DNA from 2 places in the Anaerospora sp. genome. Region 2 is predicted to be linked to the other one. Evidence: riboswitches for the same ligand, from Rfam matches in the RefSeq annotation. Region 2 holds a riboswitch; the other holds the start of a gene.

Region 1 (7,685 bases), on a different contig from region 2:
AATCATTAACGGCAATGACATCTCCGAATTTCTTTTCTATGTGTTCACACACAACACGTCCCATTACTTCAAACCCCACTTTTCATAAATTACCAGTAGTACCTTGTCAGTTCTAAATCAGTATTCACCGGATTAGGGCTGACAAGGTACTACCCCTTTACAGCTCCCATAGTCAAGCCTTTGATAACATACCGTTGGAATACCATCGTTAAAATAATAGCTGGTGCAATAATAACAATTGTCGCGGCCATAACCGGACCCCAGCTAACATCTGCATACGACACAAAATTATATACCGCAATCGGTAATGTCTTCGTTTCCTCAGCACTAAGCACTAAGGAGAACATAAAATTATTCCAGGAGAAAAGGAAGGATAAAGTTGAAGCCGTAATGATTCCAGGTCCTGACAAAGGCAGAACAATTTTGAAAAACGCCCCTTGCAACGTGCAGCCATCAACTTGTGCCGCTTCTTCCAGTTCATGAGGCAGCCCATCAAAATAATTGACCATAATCCAAACGATTAAAGGCAGCCCAACAAGCATATGGCTGGCAATCAGCGTTGCAAAAGAATCGATCATGCGTAATTTTGAAAACAGAATATACCAGGGAATCAAATACGAAATACCCGGCATGAGTCGCGCTATCAGAATAAAAATTCCCAGCCCATTTTGTTTGTACCGGGAAATAGTATAAGCTGCCGGCAAACCAATCACCAGGGATAATACGGTTGATCCGACTGCTATAATCGAGCTGTTTAATAAAAACCGCCCAAAATCCTGCTCGACAAACACTCTGGCATAGTTTTCCAGCGTAGGAGTAAATACCCATACTGGAGGCATCGCCACAATTTGTGCTTGAGTCTTAAAAGAGGCTGATAATATCCATAAAAACGGGAACAAGAACGGAATAAGTACCAGAACTACTAAACCGCCCCAGAGGATCTTGCTTAATAACGATTCGTTTTTCATCTTACACCACCTCAGCTAATCCGATAAAATTACTGTTCTGTCTTCTTCCGCGTCCATAGTACCAGCAAGTTGAAACCGAGAACCAGAGCCAAAAGGGCCACAAGAACTGAAGATGCAGCACCAAAGCGGAAATAGCCGAAGGCCAGGTTATATCCGTAAATATTTAGCGTCTCAGAGGCAAAGCCTGGTCCGCCAGCCGTCATAGTATAAATAATGTCAAAAGTTTTAAAGGCATCAATACTACGCAAAATAACAGCAATCAGGATTGTTGGCAGCAACAGCGGCAGTGTCACATAACGGAGTACCTGCCATCGGGTAGCTCCATCTACTTCTGCAGCTTCAAAGGGATCTGTCGGCAAGGCAGCCAAGCCGGCAAGAACAATCAATGTTACCATCGGGGTCCATTCCCATATATCAACAATTGCCAGTGCCGGAATTACGCTATCTTTTGAAGCAAGCCAGCTGGATGCAGGTAAGCCTAACAGCTTAAGAGCATAATTACCTAACCCGATTGTCGGTTCATAAAATAACGTCCAGGCCAAGCCGATCGCAACAGGTGTTGCTACCATCGGCAGCAATAGAATTGTCTTAGCAATATTTTGACCTTTAAAGTCCCGGTTAAGTATTAACGCAATTGCAACTCCCAGGACAGTTTCAACACCAACCGCTAAAATAGTAAAATAGCCAGTTAACCATACCGAATTATAAAAACGCTCATCTTTGAACAAAGCTATATAGTTGCTTAACCCAACAAAATTCGCTTCTCCGCCAGAGGCCATAGACCAATCGGTCAAGCTTACCCAAAGCGTGTACAATACAGGAAATCCCATCATTGATACAACAAAGACAACAGCCGGTAGCGGGAAAATCCAATGTATATTGCGCTCTATATAATGATTCACGCTTAACTTCCTCCTACAAGCACACTTGTCCTAAAATTTGCAGTCCTGCTTAAGTACTAGTGATTAAGATGGTGCGGCTAGCAAGAAGCCGCACCATCCCTATTCTCTTCAAAAAAACTATTTACCTTCACCGGACTTCTGCAGCAATTCGTTTACTTTCGCATTTGCTTCAGTAGCCAGGCTTTGGATATCGGCAGTACCGCCGGATTCAATTGATTTTACAATTACGTCTCCAATAGCATCGCGTGCTTCAACAACAGCTGTCATGAGCGGACGATCATAAGGAGTTGCCGTTGCAGCTGTTTTCTTGGCAATATCAGCAAGACCAGGCTGCAGCTTAGCTGTGATTTCAGAATCACTCCAGATGGAATTACGTGCAGTTGTGTTGCCTGCCAATTGAGCTTTTTTCATTGTTTCTTTGCTGGACAGCCATTTTACAAATTCCCAGGCAGCATCTTTATTCTTGGATTGCGCCGATACAGATACGGCCCATGGAACTACGTTAAAGGGCTTAAAGCCAGAGGGTCCGGCAGGAAATGGTGCCAGTCCGACTTTATCAGCTATTTTGGATTTTTGCGGATCAAGAAGTCCGGGTAATAAAGTACTCGCGTCAGTCCACATAGCAACCTTACCGCTCGCCATCAAAGCTTGTGCTTGCGGCCAGCTCATATTGGTTACGCCGGGAGGTCCGTACTCTTTTAAAATTCTGCCGTAAAATTGAATAGCTTTTACAGCTTCAGGTGTATCAATAACCGATTTTCCATCTTTCAGGAAGTCTCCACCAAATTCAAACAGGTAGCTGGAGAACTGTGTTACAGCAGCACCGCGCTGGCCTCGTGAAACGATACCATAGATATCTTTTTCCGGGTTATGCAGTTTTTTGGCTGCTGCTTCTAACTCTTCTAAAGTGGTAGGTGGCTTTAAGCCTGCCTGTTCAAACAAGTCTTTGCGGTAAAACAGCATCTGCCATTCACTTACAATTGGCACTGCATATGTAGTACCATTTAAGGTTGTTGCTTCAACAGCAGATTTTTGGAAATCTGCCCAATCCCAGGCTGCAGGCGTTTTGTTTGCATCACTGAGGTACGGATTCAATGGCTCATACCATTTATTTTTGGAGAACAACCGGCCTTCTTGCAGAGGCCGTGTCATAAATACGTCGATGGTGGAAGAGCCGGAAGTCATTTCAACTGTCAGTTTTTGAGTCAGTTGGTCCTCAAAATAGCTTTCCATGTTTACTTTAATGCCGGTTTGTTTTTCGAATTCAGGAATTAGAGCCTTAATCGCTTCGGGGTAAGGATGGTTAGTTGCGACAAAACGAATTGTTTTGCCAGCAAATTTTTGTCCGTCCTGCTGTGCTTCCTGTTTTTTACCTCCACAGCCGGTAAATAGCAGGGTTAGCGACAGCAGCATAATAAATAATGGCCACCGTTTCATTTGGAAATCCCTCCTGTTGTCTTTGTTGGCAATTTTACTGCATGTCCCTCCACAAACGCAGAGAACATGCAATTTCAGAATATAATATTCTGTATTTTTTCCAACCTACCTGCTTAATGTGAAAATTAATTTCTAAAATCGTAATATTTTTTATTTAATCTTTCACATTCTTTGTTTGCTTCAGTGCACCGGGACCATCTTGCGCTACCTCAACTTCGGCCTCGCCAAATGTCTTCATGTCATTAATGACATGCAAAGCTGCATTAACCAGCGACATTCCCAAGGCGGCTCCTGTTCCTTCTCCCAGCCGCATATCCAAATGCAGGTGGGCAGCAACTCCAATCATATCCAGTGCAACTTTATGAGCAGGCTCAGTGGAAATATGTGATCCTATGAGATAGTCTTTGACATTTGGTGCAATTTTAACCGCAATAAGTGCTGCTGCCGTCGTAATCAATCCATCTACTATAACTGCGGCCCCGCCTGAAGCAGCGGCCAGGATAACGCCAACCAATCCGGCAATTTCCAACCCGCCAACTTTGCTCAAAACTGCAATGGGATCATTACTGTCAGGCTGATTAACGGCTAAAGCGGTTTCAATCACCTGAATTTTTTTGTTAAAAATTTCATTGGAAATTCCCGTACCTCGACCGCATAGCTCAGCAACAGGCAAACTGCTATAGCAGGCGATAATTGCTGTGGCGGCAGTAGTATTGGCGATTCCCATTTCTCCCAGTCCTAAAACGCGCGAACCTTTCGCAATTTCCTGGCGGGCTATCTTGATCCCCACTTCAATTGCCTTGCGTGCCTGTTCCAGAGTCATCGCCGGGCCAACGGCAATATTCCCTGTCCCCAAGGCGATCTTTTCATGATGCAGCTCAAGTACAGGCGGCAGCTCATTCGCCACACCGATATCAACTAGCGCAAGCTGGGCGCCAACATGCTCTGCAAATATTGTTACAGCAGCCCCACCGTCTATATAATTTTTTACCATCTGCACTGTTACCTGCTGCGGATAAGCACTTACCCCTTCTACTGCTACTCCGTGATCAGCCGCCATCAAAATGATACTCTTCTTGATATTTTGCGGCCGGGGAAGACCGGTAATGCCTGCCATTTGAAGAGCCAAGTGTTCAAAAGAATGTAAACTATTTAAAGGTTTTGTTAAGTTATCCAGCCTCAGCTGGCACTTTTCCATGGCTATTCGATCTAACGGCTGTATTAAAGAGATGCTTTCTTCAATCATCTTCTATCCTCCTGCGAATATTTCCCACCCTATAATTGTCTGGAGACCCCTGCATTTTCAAAAGTCTTCATATTATTGACCATTTTGACTGAAATCGTCAGCATATCCACTACTACCGAGGCCCCAATTGCCTCTCCCAAGCGGACACCCATGTCCACACACGCCTCAAGATTCAAAAAGCGCAATGCCAGAATATGAGCAGGCTCACCGGATAAATGAGAGGCAAACATATAATCTTTACAGATAGGATGAATCGCATTGGCGATCAGTGCAGCGGCAGTAGTATTCAACCCATCAATAATAACTGCACATTTATTAGCCGCTGCGCCCAGCACAACTCCAGCTAATGCGCCAATTTCAAAGCCGCCTACTTTAGCCAGTACATCAATACCATCCTGCCTGTCTGGCTTATTAACTTCTAATCCACGGCGCACAGCATTGATTTTTACGATCATTCGTTGATCGGATATTCCTGTTCCCCGCCCGGTAACTTGCTCCGGAGTGAATCCAGTGAAAGCAGATACGATAGCGGCGCTGGCAGTCGTATTGCCGATTCCCATTTCGCCTAAGCTGAAACTATTGTACCCCAGCTTTACCCGGTCATTAACAATTTCAATTCCTGTTTCAATCGCCTGTATCGCCTGCTCACGTGTCATGGCCGGCCCTTGTGTAAAATCCTCGGTCCCATATGCTATTTTACGCTGCAAAAGGCCGGGAACATGGGATAAGTCACCCGCGACTCCCATATCTGCAACCACCATATCAGCACCGCAATAATTAGCAAATGCATTGGCACTGGCCCCTTTGGCGACAAGATAGTTCGCAGTCATCCCCAGTGTTGTCTCTATCGGATAGGCACTAATGCCCTGTCTGGCAACGCCATGATCGGCACAAGTAATTACCATACAAGTACGTGGCAGTTCGGGGTGCACCTGTCCGACAATACCTGCATATTGTTTAACCATGCTTTCCAAGCGTCCAAGGCTGCCTTGCGGTTTAATCAGGCTGTCCAGACGGCTTTGCACCTTCTCCATCGTCACTGCATCAGGCAGCACAATTTTCTGTAGCGTTTCTTGCAATAAACTCATAACTGACCTCCATTATCCTGAATTACTGAATTTGCAAATTTGGGAAAAAATAAAAGGCCTCTTTGGTAACTCCAAAAAAGCCTTCTTTTCCATGAAGGATGTTAGCACGGTATCAAGGCAGGTCTCCTGGCTCCCGAATCATCGACGATTTGCGCCTTCCCCTTTTACGAGTGGCATTGCAAGATCTCACCGGTACAGTGGTGGGCCCGCGCCTATGCAAGATGTTGTTATCCCGCTCAGACTTCCCTATTCTCCCCCAACAAACGTTGGCGGCACCTCAACCGCTTTTATCCAATTGATGTCATTATAGCAGGACATATTCCTGCCGTCAACGCACATCTGCTTGTCCTGCCATCTTATCCGATGCAGCAACTCCTTTACGAAAATCGGCTATGTACGAACAGTAGGCTATGCTAAATAACCTCGCACACATATAGCAAGACTAGCGCTCTGGCCTGATTCATCAGACTGGAAAACTAGACGGGCATATTTAGCTATGCTATTAGGAATAAGCGGCTTTGTTTCTCCTGGCCTTATGGAGTTCAGTTCGCCTTCGGTAATCCAGTTTATCCCGTCAGGACTGATTTGCAGTGCGATTAAGGCACCGCTTTTCCCTGTATTAATAACAAAGTAAGTGTACATGTATTGCAATACATTCAAAGTACACGCTGTTTGGACCACACTACCTGTGCTCACCCTGCAATCGAACTCAAGTGTGGGATTGCAATTCTGAGCAGGACTGTAGTCAATAAATGATATATGTAAAGCTGGCCAGCAAAGGGAATTACAGCAATTTCTGCTGCAAAATCCGCTAATGCCAGATTGCTTGCTATAACTGTTGTCAGCTGGTTTCAAAAGAATTCCTAAGTTTGCTGCTGTACCACTATGCCATTCTTGAACTAACGGAGTAATGTCAAAATCAATAAATTTATTATTGCCTTGAATAACTGACAGGCAAACAGGAACAGGATCAATGATAAGGTCCTGTAAGCGAACCCTATTTTCCTTCCACGGAGAAAGTATCCGATGGACAGCAATCGCTTTCTTCCGATTAGGAAAAAGATTTTCATATAAATAAAGTGTAAGCGTCCCATTGACGATTGCCTGCATCAAAGGCAGCGAAGCAGTATCAAAAGCAAGTAATGATTGAAAAACTTCCCTTTCCTTGCCAACAAGCAATGTATACTTGTCACAAAGCTGCCGCCCCTGTTTGCTGGTGGTTGCTGTAGCGGCGCGAATAGGCGGCTTAACCGTCTTCACCCCCATCCAACGATTCCCTCCTTACTTATGTATTTTGTCTCCAACAAAAGGTTGGAGACAAAATGCCTTACAGATTCTATTATGAGGTTTGACCCTGGAAGAATATCGTGAGATCAACTGAACTAGCTGCATTGACAGCAGAATAATATACCCGGGCATATTTTAAGAATACTGATGCTACTAGACAATCTGCACTTCCCGGGCTCAAAGTAACCACAGAGCTGTTATCGAACCAGTTTATCGCATCTGGACTTACCTGCAGCTTAGCCGCAGCCTGAGCATTAGGTTCTGATGTTGACTGATTAACCAAACCAAACGAATACTGGGCTACACCAAGTACGACATATGGATTAGATGGTGAGCCGGCTATATCCACAATACCAGTCTTCGCTTCGGTTACATCAGTTGTAGCCAATGCAGAAACTACAGACAGACCTGCACTGGTAATCAGCAAGCCACCAGTAGGCGGTGTTACACTTAATCCTGCTGCAGGAGCAGTTACAACCAGACCGTTTGCAGGTCCTGTTACACTCAAGCCCGATGCAGGCGCGGTAACGATCAGTCCATTCGCAGGACCGGTTACACTTAAGCCTGATGCAGGGGCAGTTACCAGCAAGCCATTAGCAGGCGCTGTTATGGCAAAGCCGTCGACAGGCGGTGTTACGCTTAATCCCGACGCGGGAGCAGTTACAATTAAGCCATTCACTGGTCCTGTGACACTTAAGCCTGACGCGGGAGCGGTAACGATCAGTCCATTCGCAGGACCGGTTACACTTAAGCCCGA
Region 2 (7,685 bases):
TTATCTGTCACATTGATACATTTTTCTACAAAAAGGTGTAGGATTTGAGCAAAATTTCCCGTATCCATTCTAATAGAGGGGAGGGAGTTATTATGAACATAATATAATTTTTTTTTAGACTGTTTTTTATTAAATTTTTAAAGGAGAGGTATTGTATGATAACAAATTTACCCGAAAAGATAATAGGTTTATCGTCCGATCAAGAATCCAGCATACAAATTGGAATTGCTGCAACTGATGCTGAGAAAGAAAAAATTTTTCGCCTGCGATACGAGATATATGTTGAGGAAATGAAGCGGCAACCCAATTTAGCAGATCATCGCAGTAAACAGCTAGTAGATGAAATTGATAAGTGGGCGATTCTCCTTTATGCAAAAGTTGGACCCGAATATATCGGAACGATGAGAGTAAATATTGGATCAATTGATGAATTTCCTTCGGATTTGGCTAATGTCCTTCTAATGAATAGATTCCGGCAATTTTGTAATACGAGTGGTAATCCACTAGTGGCCTTCAGTTCAAAGTTAATGGTTTCTAAACAGTATCGAAATTCAGCGGCGTTACATTTACTCTCCGCGAAAGGGTATGAGCTTTATTGCAATCACCATGTACGTTTTAATTTTGGTGGTTGCAATTTTTATTTGCTGCGTCTTTACGAGCAAATCGGCTGCCGACGGTTTGGAAGGAGCTTTGAAGATCCCGGTTATGGTTTGCTTCACCCCTTTATTCTACTGGTAGATGATATTAGCCACTTAAAAGCGGTGCGATCTCCCTTTTTTAGAAAAGCTCGTAAACGTGAAGGTTTAAACAGCGCTGCAACTGATTGGTTTTTTAATGAGTTTCCCGAAGCAGCAAGTATGATAAACAGCCAACTAGTAACAGAAGGAGAGCTTTGGGACATTGTAACTAATTACTTTCGTGCCAGCGGTTCGCCGGAAAGCGTTATTCCAGTGCTGCGGGGGTTATCCGAAACTGAAGCAAGTATATTTTTGTTTCGTTGTGGAGTTATTGTTCAATGCCACGATAAAGACCGGATCATTACTCGAGGCTTAATTAGTGAAGAACTAAACATTTTACTGTCTGGTAGGATAGTGGCCTCCAAACATCTGCTTCAGGATAAAATTTTGATTTTGCCTGGACAGAGCTTTGGAGCTATTGGGTTATCAGGCCCAGCTATTCAGCAGATGGATTTCGAAGCGGCTACACCAGCTGAAATAATGGTAATATCACGGCAATATTTCCGGAAATTCAGCGTGGCTTATCCGGATATTGCTAACACAATACTGCAGAATTTGAAAATGTAGAAAAAGAAAATGCTATTAGGAGGAGATTTTACATGAAGAAAACCGAGTTATTACTTGTGAATAGCTATGCCCCGCGTCAGAGAATTGCTTCAGATGCTGCATTGGAGAATGGCCTAGCAGTTCTCAGAACTTATTTAGCGGATAGAGGTCATACGGTTGAGGTAGTTGACGATCAACGTGTTACTGCTATGACGAAAGGAGTACCACAGTGGTGCTTGAAATTACTGCAGTTTATGGTTGGTTTGCAAATGAAAATCTACAATAAGAAGATAAAATCTTTATGGGTAATGGTTATGCTGCTTACATGGCCATTACAGTCGCTATCACTCTACTACCGCCGGGAATTTATGAACAAACGAATTAATGATATTATCCAGGAGATCAAAAAGAGTAAGGCTAATTTTCTAGGAATCAAGGTATGGTATGGTGATGCATTTGTATGGAGTAAACTGCTAGCCACCAAGGTCAAAGAAGCGTGCCCCGATACAATTATTATCGCTGGTGGCCCGCAGGTGAAAGTTTATGGAGAACATATTTTATTGGATGAGTTCTTTGATATTGCAATCATGGGCCCAGGAGAAGAAGCATTGGAAAAAATGTTGATGCTGCGTCAAAAAAGTAAGGATAAAGGTGAATTTTTAAAAGCTTTTCACACAGAAATTAGTGTATCTAAGTTAATAAAAACGGGGACCTATAGCACAGTGTGTTGCCTAACTAAGAATGTATTTGCGACCCCCAAATACCGAAACGAAGATTTGCAGGGTAAAATCTTTTTCCATACACTAGTTGACGGCTTTGGCTGCTCTTGGAACAAATGCAACTTTTGCTCTCATACCAGACAAAATAGTACGTATCAATCGCGCCCTATCGAAGAAATTGTCGACGAAATTGAAGAAATGGCCCGGCAAGGTATTTCCTTCTTTCGTTTTAGCAGCTCCGAAACTCCCGTTGAACATGGTAAAAAAATTGCTGAGGAAATACTGAAACGAAACTTGAATATTAATTTTTCTATGTTTTCCAGAGCTGCAAAAGTGACACCCGCATTATACGACGCATATTACATAATGATTAAAGCAGGGTTGAGAGCGGTATTTATGGGGGGAGAAACAGGGCATGACCTTATTAACGAAAAGGTGATGAATAAGGGCGTCCGGAGTAAGGATATTGTGGATACCATTAATTGCATTAAGCTGGCATCCTCTGCGGCTAAGAATAACTGCCGTGTAGGCTTATCTTTGATTTATCCCTGCCCGGTGGTAGAAGGGGTTACACTGGAAGAAGTATTCCGGGAAGATATGCGCATTATTCAAGAATCTAATCCTGATACGGTCATTGTTAACCCTCCCGGTATGTTTCCTGAGACCGAGTGGATGGAAAACGCAGCTAAGTATGGATTTAAGGCTGAAGAAAACTTTGTTGTTAATTTTATGAAATATGAGTACTCAATCTATAAGCCTGTCGAACTATGGGAGGAGTTAGGTTACTCTTTGCAAGAAATGAGTGGGGCTGAGCTTTTAAAAGAAACAGGTCGGTTAAAACAAGAAATTGTGAAGCTCGGTATTCCTACCGACATCTCAGATGAATATCTTATGATGACTGAGGCAATCGGCTACAACACCAGATTAGATCTGTTGCAGTTTAAAAGTAAATCACTGCAGGATATTATGTCAGGAAGTACAACTTACATGGAGCAAATTATCGAAAAAATCAATCAGAAGAGCAGGCAGATGGCTCAGCAAACAAAAATTAAATAACGAATTAGCTCCAGGGGATCAGCTATGCAGTAGCTGATCCCCTTATTAAATAGGTTGTCCGACGAAATAACGCTGAAGTTCTATTGCTGTTTATTGTTAAATGGCGTATTATTTATCAAAGAAACATTCCTATTTTGGTTGCCCGATCTTATTCTACAGGCAGTGACCGGGATAATTATCACATGAGGTGACGACTTGAAAAAGAAGATACTTTATTTTCTATTGCTGTGTATCGCAGGTTTTCTTATAGCAGGCAGTTATTTTTACAATGCCCCCGATGATGTATCAGCGGGTATTCCAGTATTGAATTATCATCAGGTTGAAGATAACGCTAATAATCCGTTAGCGCTGAGCGTTAAAAATTTTGACAGGCAGATGGCATATTTAGCTGATAAAGGATATACGGCAATAACGGCAGACCAATTGTTTGCCTACCTTTACCAGAAGGGGAGCCTGCCGCCAAAGCCTGTGTTGATCACCTTTGATGATGGTTATGCCGATAATTATACAAATGCTTACCCCATCATGAAAAAATACGGTTTTACTGCAATTATATTTTTAATTACGGATGTTGTTGGACACGACTCGTGGTATATGAACTGGGATCAGGTGAAGGAAATGCGGCAGTCTGGTTTTCAGTTTGGCTCACATACGCTTAGTCATGTGCCGCTTGCTGAAGTTTCGCCGGAAGAAGCGAAGCATCAGCTTGTAAAATCCAAGGAAGGCATTGAGTGGCGGCTGGGTGATCCGGTGCATTATCTGGCGTATCCCGGAGGCTCTTACAATCAACAAGTAAAAGACGCTGTTACGGCAGCTGGATACAAGGCAGCATTTACTGTCGATTTTGGTAGAGTAAATCATAATAGTGATCCTCTAGAATTAGAGCGGGTTCCTATTTTAAAATCCCGTGGAACCTTTGTGGATTTTTATTTACGCTTAAACTTCACTAAAATGATTGAACTTGCTAAAGAGCTTAAGAACTCTATAAGAAATAAATAGGAAATTGTTGTATGCCATAAAATGCCGGAATTTGTAAAGCAATGGTATAGTTTGCAATAAGTTTATTGACATTACTGAAATCGGTGAGTATAATGAAAACTAATTGAACATCGTTGAAGTAGGTGCCCTTTGGGGCTTAATAGGGAAGACCGGTGTGATGCCGGCGCGGTCCCGCCACTGTAATGGGGAGCAAACCCAAGTTATACCACTGGGACATTTGTCTTGGGAAGGTTTGGGTAAGCAATGAGCCAGAGTCAGGAGAACTGCCTATTTGACAATCACCGTTTACACCCACGAGCGATGGGAAGGGGATTAATGTGCAAACAGCTTTTGCTATGCATATCTAACCTCCCAGTAATTGGGAGGTTTTCTTGTTGATTGGGGTGCATTCGACGCAGGTTTATTTGGATGTTCATGGGTGAAATCTGGACAAACATACGTGGTAAAGGAGTGCGGTCAGATGCGTAATTGGATGAAAGCCTGTTTAGGTGTAATGATGGTCGGAAGTCTAGCAGTAACCGGATTATTCGGCGCTTCCCGTGTAGAAGCTGCAAGTGCAGCAGGAGACACTAAAAAAGCAATTGTAGTTGTTAGTTTTGGTACGACTTTCCCTGACTCCCGCAAAGCAAATATTGAGAGTGTGGAAAACAAAATCCAGAAGAACTTTCCTGACTACGAAGTGCGCCGTGCATTTACTTCCAAAATTGTAGTAAAACGGATCGGCGAAAATGAAAAGATCCAAATAGACAGCCTTGAACAAGCTTTGGACAAGCTGCAAAAAGAAGGTTTCAAAGAAGTAGTAATTCAAACTACTCATTTAACTCCTGGTGAAGAATATGACAAAAAAGTTATTGCTGTTGTATCCAAATACAGCAAAGCTTTTGATAGACTCGTTGTAGGACGTCCTGTGCTGTTCTTCAACGGTGAAAATGGCAAGCCTGATGACTTTGCTATTGCTACTGACGCATTGAGACATCAATTGCCTGTGCTGCAGATGCCTGATCGCGTAGTTGTCTTTATGGGACATGGATCGCCTCATCAACATAATCCTGCATATGCAGCTCTGCAAGACCGCTTTAAAGCTGCAGGTTTGAATGTTTTGGTTGGTGTTGTTGAAGAAACAGATCATCCAAACCTGGAAGATGTTCAAAAGGCATTGGAAGAAAGCAACTATAAAGAAATTACATTAATGCCCTTGATGCTGGTTGCCGGTGATCATGCGAATAATGATATGGCCGGTGATGAAGATGACTCCTGGAAAAGTACCTTCATTAAAGATGGCTTCAAGGTAAAGACATACATTCATGGCTTAGGGGAAAATCCTTTGTTCCAAGATATTTATGTACAGCATGTACGGGATGCGATTTACGGATTATAATCCGTCCTGTTCTAGTAAAACCAATATTGCACTTTCCCAACAGTCTCAGGCTCCGAAGGGGGCTTGAGACTGTTTATGTGCTTTTGGGAGAATCGCTGAAAATAGAAAAATAAAACACATTTGGCTAACGGAGGTAATTATGTCTGGAATATTTTATGGTGTAGGTGTTGGACCCGGCGATCCCGAACTTTTAACAGTCAAAGCAATTAATGTAATTCGCGAGGCAGATATTATTATTGCGCCTAAAACAGAGAAAAAGGAAGATAGCGTTGCTCTGGAAATTGCGAAGCCCTTTTTAAAAGAGAACGTAGAGATTGTAAAATTAGTTTTTCCGATGGTTTCTCATGATGAGACGCTTGCCACAGCCTGGGAAAATAACAAAAATACGATTAGCGAGCTGCTCGCTGCCGGTAAAAAGGTTGTATTCCTCACGCTAGGTGATCCCATGTTTTACAGCACTTATATTTATGTTTTCCGATTACTGGAAAACTGCGGTTACCCGATTGAAACGATTCCGGGAGTTACTGCTTTTTGTGCAATTGCGAGCAAATTGGGCTATCCAATTGTTGAAGGAAACGATATTTTGAGTATTATTCCGGCGACGATTGATGAAGCCAAATTGGAAAAGGCCCTAGAGATGGCTGATAATGCCGTCATCATGAAGGTCTATAAAAACTCCGGCGAAGTGATAGAAAAACTTCAGCATCATGGATTAGCTGAAAATGCGGTAATGATTAGCCGCTGCGGACTTGAAGATGAGCAAGTTATACATAATTTGCAGGATATTGGTGACCAAAAGATTAATTATTTATCTACGATTTTAACGCGCAGGAACAAAGTTTAGACAAAGGGAGGTGCTACAGCCTTGAAATTAAGTATGGGTTTCAGGATGATAGCAACCTTGATACTGCTTACCTTTTTGGTCGCAGGCTGCGGCGGACAGCCAAATCAGAGCTCGCCGGGGAAAAGTGGGCAACCGGCTTATCTGACTATAAAAGATGATATGGGACGCACGGTCTCTTTGGCTAAAAAGCCGGAGAGAGTGGTAGTATTGTCACCTTCCTTTCTCGAACTGCTATATGCCGTAGACGGGAAGGCAGTTGGCCGCCCTACCTCAACTGCTAAGGTTGGTATTGAGGCAGAGAAGCTGCAAGCTGTTCCTGAAGTAGGATTTGTGTACAATGTTAATGTTGAGAAGGTAGTTTCCCTGCAGCCTGATCTTGTTATTGCGATGCAGGGGCTCCATGAAAAGCTGATTCCTATCTTGGAGAGTAGCAACATTCCCGTTGTTATTCTAAAATATAAAACGTATGATGATGTATTTGAGAAGATTGCTTTAATGGGCGAGATTGCAGGCACAAAAGACAAAGCGCAGACGTTAACACAAAGTATGCAGAGCAAACTGCAGGATGTCAGCAAAAAACTGCCTGATAAGACTACGAAGATTGCAATTCTCCACGCGACAGCGAAAAGTGTTACCTTAGAGCTGGAAAATAGTATCGCCGGCAATACTGCTAAGTTCCTGCGCTTGAAGAATATTGCCGCCGGCAGCAGACCGATAGACGATGGTGCCGATAATGCGCCATACAGTCTGGAAAAGCTGGTAGAAAATGATCCGGATATGATCTTTGTCGTTACGATGGGTGATGCTGCCAAAATTGAAAAGACAATGCGCGATGATGTAGAAAGCAATCCTGCCTGGGCAACTCTCCGGGCAGTGCGTGATAAGAAATTGGTATTTCTACCGTCTGAGCTTTTTTTATTAAATCCTGGACTGAGAACTCCGGAGGCGGCAGCGTATATGGCTAAATTGGTATATCCAGAGATCTATGCCCATGATTAGTAACGTAAAAAAGCTAGTGAATCGATCGGCTGACAGCCGGGAGAGAATAATTTGGCGTATGCTGGTTCTGTTTGTCTTTGCCCTTATTGCACTTAGCGGAATGGTCATTGGCCTCATGAAAGGTGCTGTAAATGTTCCTGCTTCGACCATTGTTCAAGCGATTGTGACAGGCGGGGCTGGTGTACAGGAACAAATTATCTGGAATATTCGCCTGCCGCGTATCCTGGTAGGCGCTTTGGTGGGCTTGAATCTTGCTTTATCGGGTGCTATTTTGCAAGCGGTTATGAAAAACCCGCTTGCTGATCCGCATATTATCGGCATTTCATCGGGAGCGGGCCTGGCAGGAATTATTGTGCTTGTGCTGTTTCCTGCTATGGAGTTCCTGCTTACGCCGGTCGCTTTTGTGG

What was found. A riboswitch is a leader RNA that binds a small molecule or an ion and turns the genes downstream of it on or off. The one in region 2 is predicted to bind cobalamin.
Region 1: another riboswitch for cobalamin. It lies ahead of cobT (nicotinate-nucleotide--dimethylbenzimidazole phosphoribosyltransferase); the one in region 2 lies ahead of RTR76_RS14535 (sirohydrochlorin cobaltochelatase).

Annotation. Positions count from the first base shown of each region.
Region 1 is NZ_DALZUO010000008.1:22,771-30,455, forward strand. Features, by position in the region: gene RTR76_RS08645 (sn-glycerol-3-phosphate ABC transporter ATP-binding protein UgpC) at 1-64, opposite strand, end outside; gene RTR76_RS08650 (carbohydrate ABC transporter permease) at 150-968, opposite strand; gene RTR76_RS08655 (sugar ABC transporter permease) at 998-1,870, opposite strand; gene RTR76_RS08660 (extracellular solute-binding protein) at 1,988-3,307, opposite strand; gene cobT (nicotinate-nucleotide--dimethylbenzimidazole phosphoribosyltransferase) at 3,462-4,553, opposite strand; gene cobT (nicotinate-nucleotide--dimethylbenzimidazole phosphoribosyltransferase) at 4,583-5,641, opposite strand; cobalamin riboswitch at 5,740-5,936, opposite strand; gene RTR76_RS08675 (DUF6385 domain-containing protein) at 6,050-6,907, opposite strand; gene RTR76_RS08680 (DUF6385 domain-containing protein) at 6,981-7,685, opposite strand, start outside.
Region 2 is NZ_DALZUO010000019.1:23,334-31,018, reverse strand. Features, by position in the region: gene RTR76_RS14550 (Crp/Fnr family transcriptional regulator) at 156-1,304, shown strand; gene RTR76_RS14545 (B12-binding domain-containing radical SAM protein) at 1,337-3,058, shown strand; gene RTR76_RS14540 (polysaccharide deacetylase family protein) at 3,254-4,057, shown strand; cobalamin riboswitch at 4,161-4,343, shown strand; gene RTR76_RS14535 (sirohydrochlorin cobaltochelatase) at 4,518-5,435, shown strand; gene cobI (precorrin-2 C(20)-methyltransferase) at 5,575-6,279, shown strand; gene RTR76_RS14525 (ABC transporter substrate-binding protein) at 6,301-7,278, shown strand; gene RTR76_RS14520 (FecCD family ABC transporter permease) at 7,337-7,685, shown strand, end outside.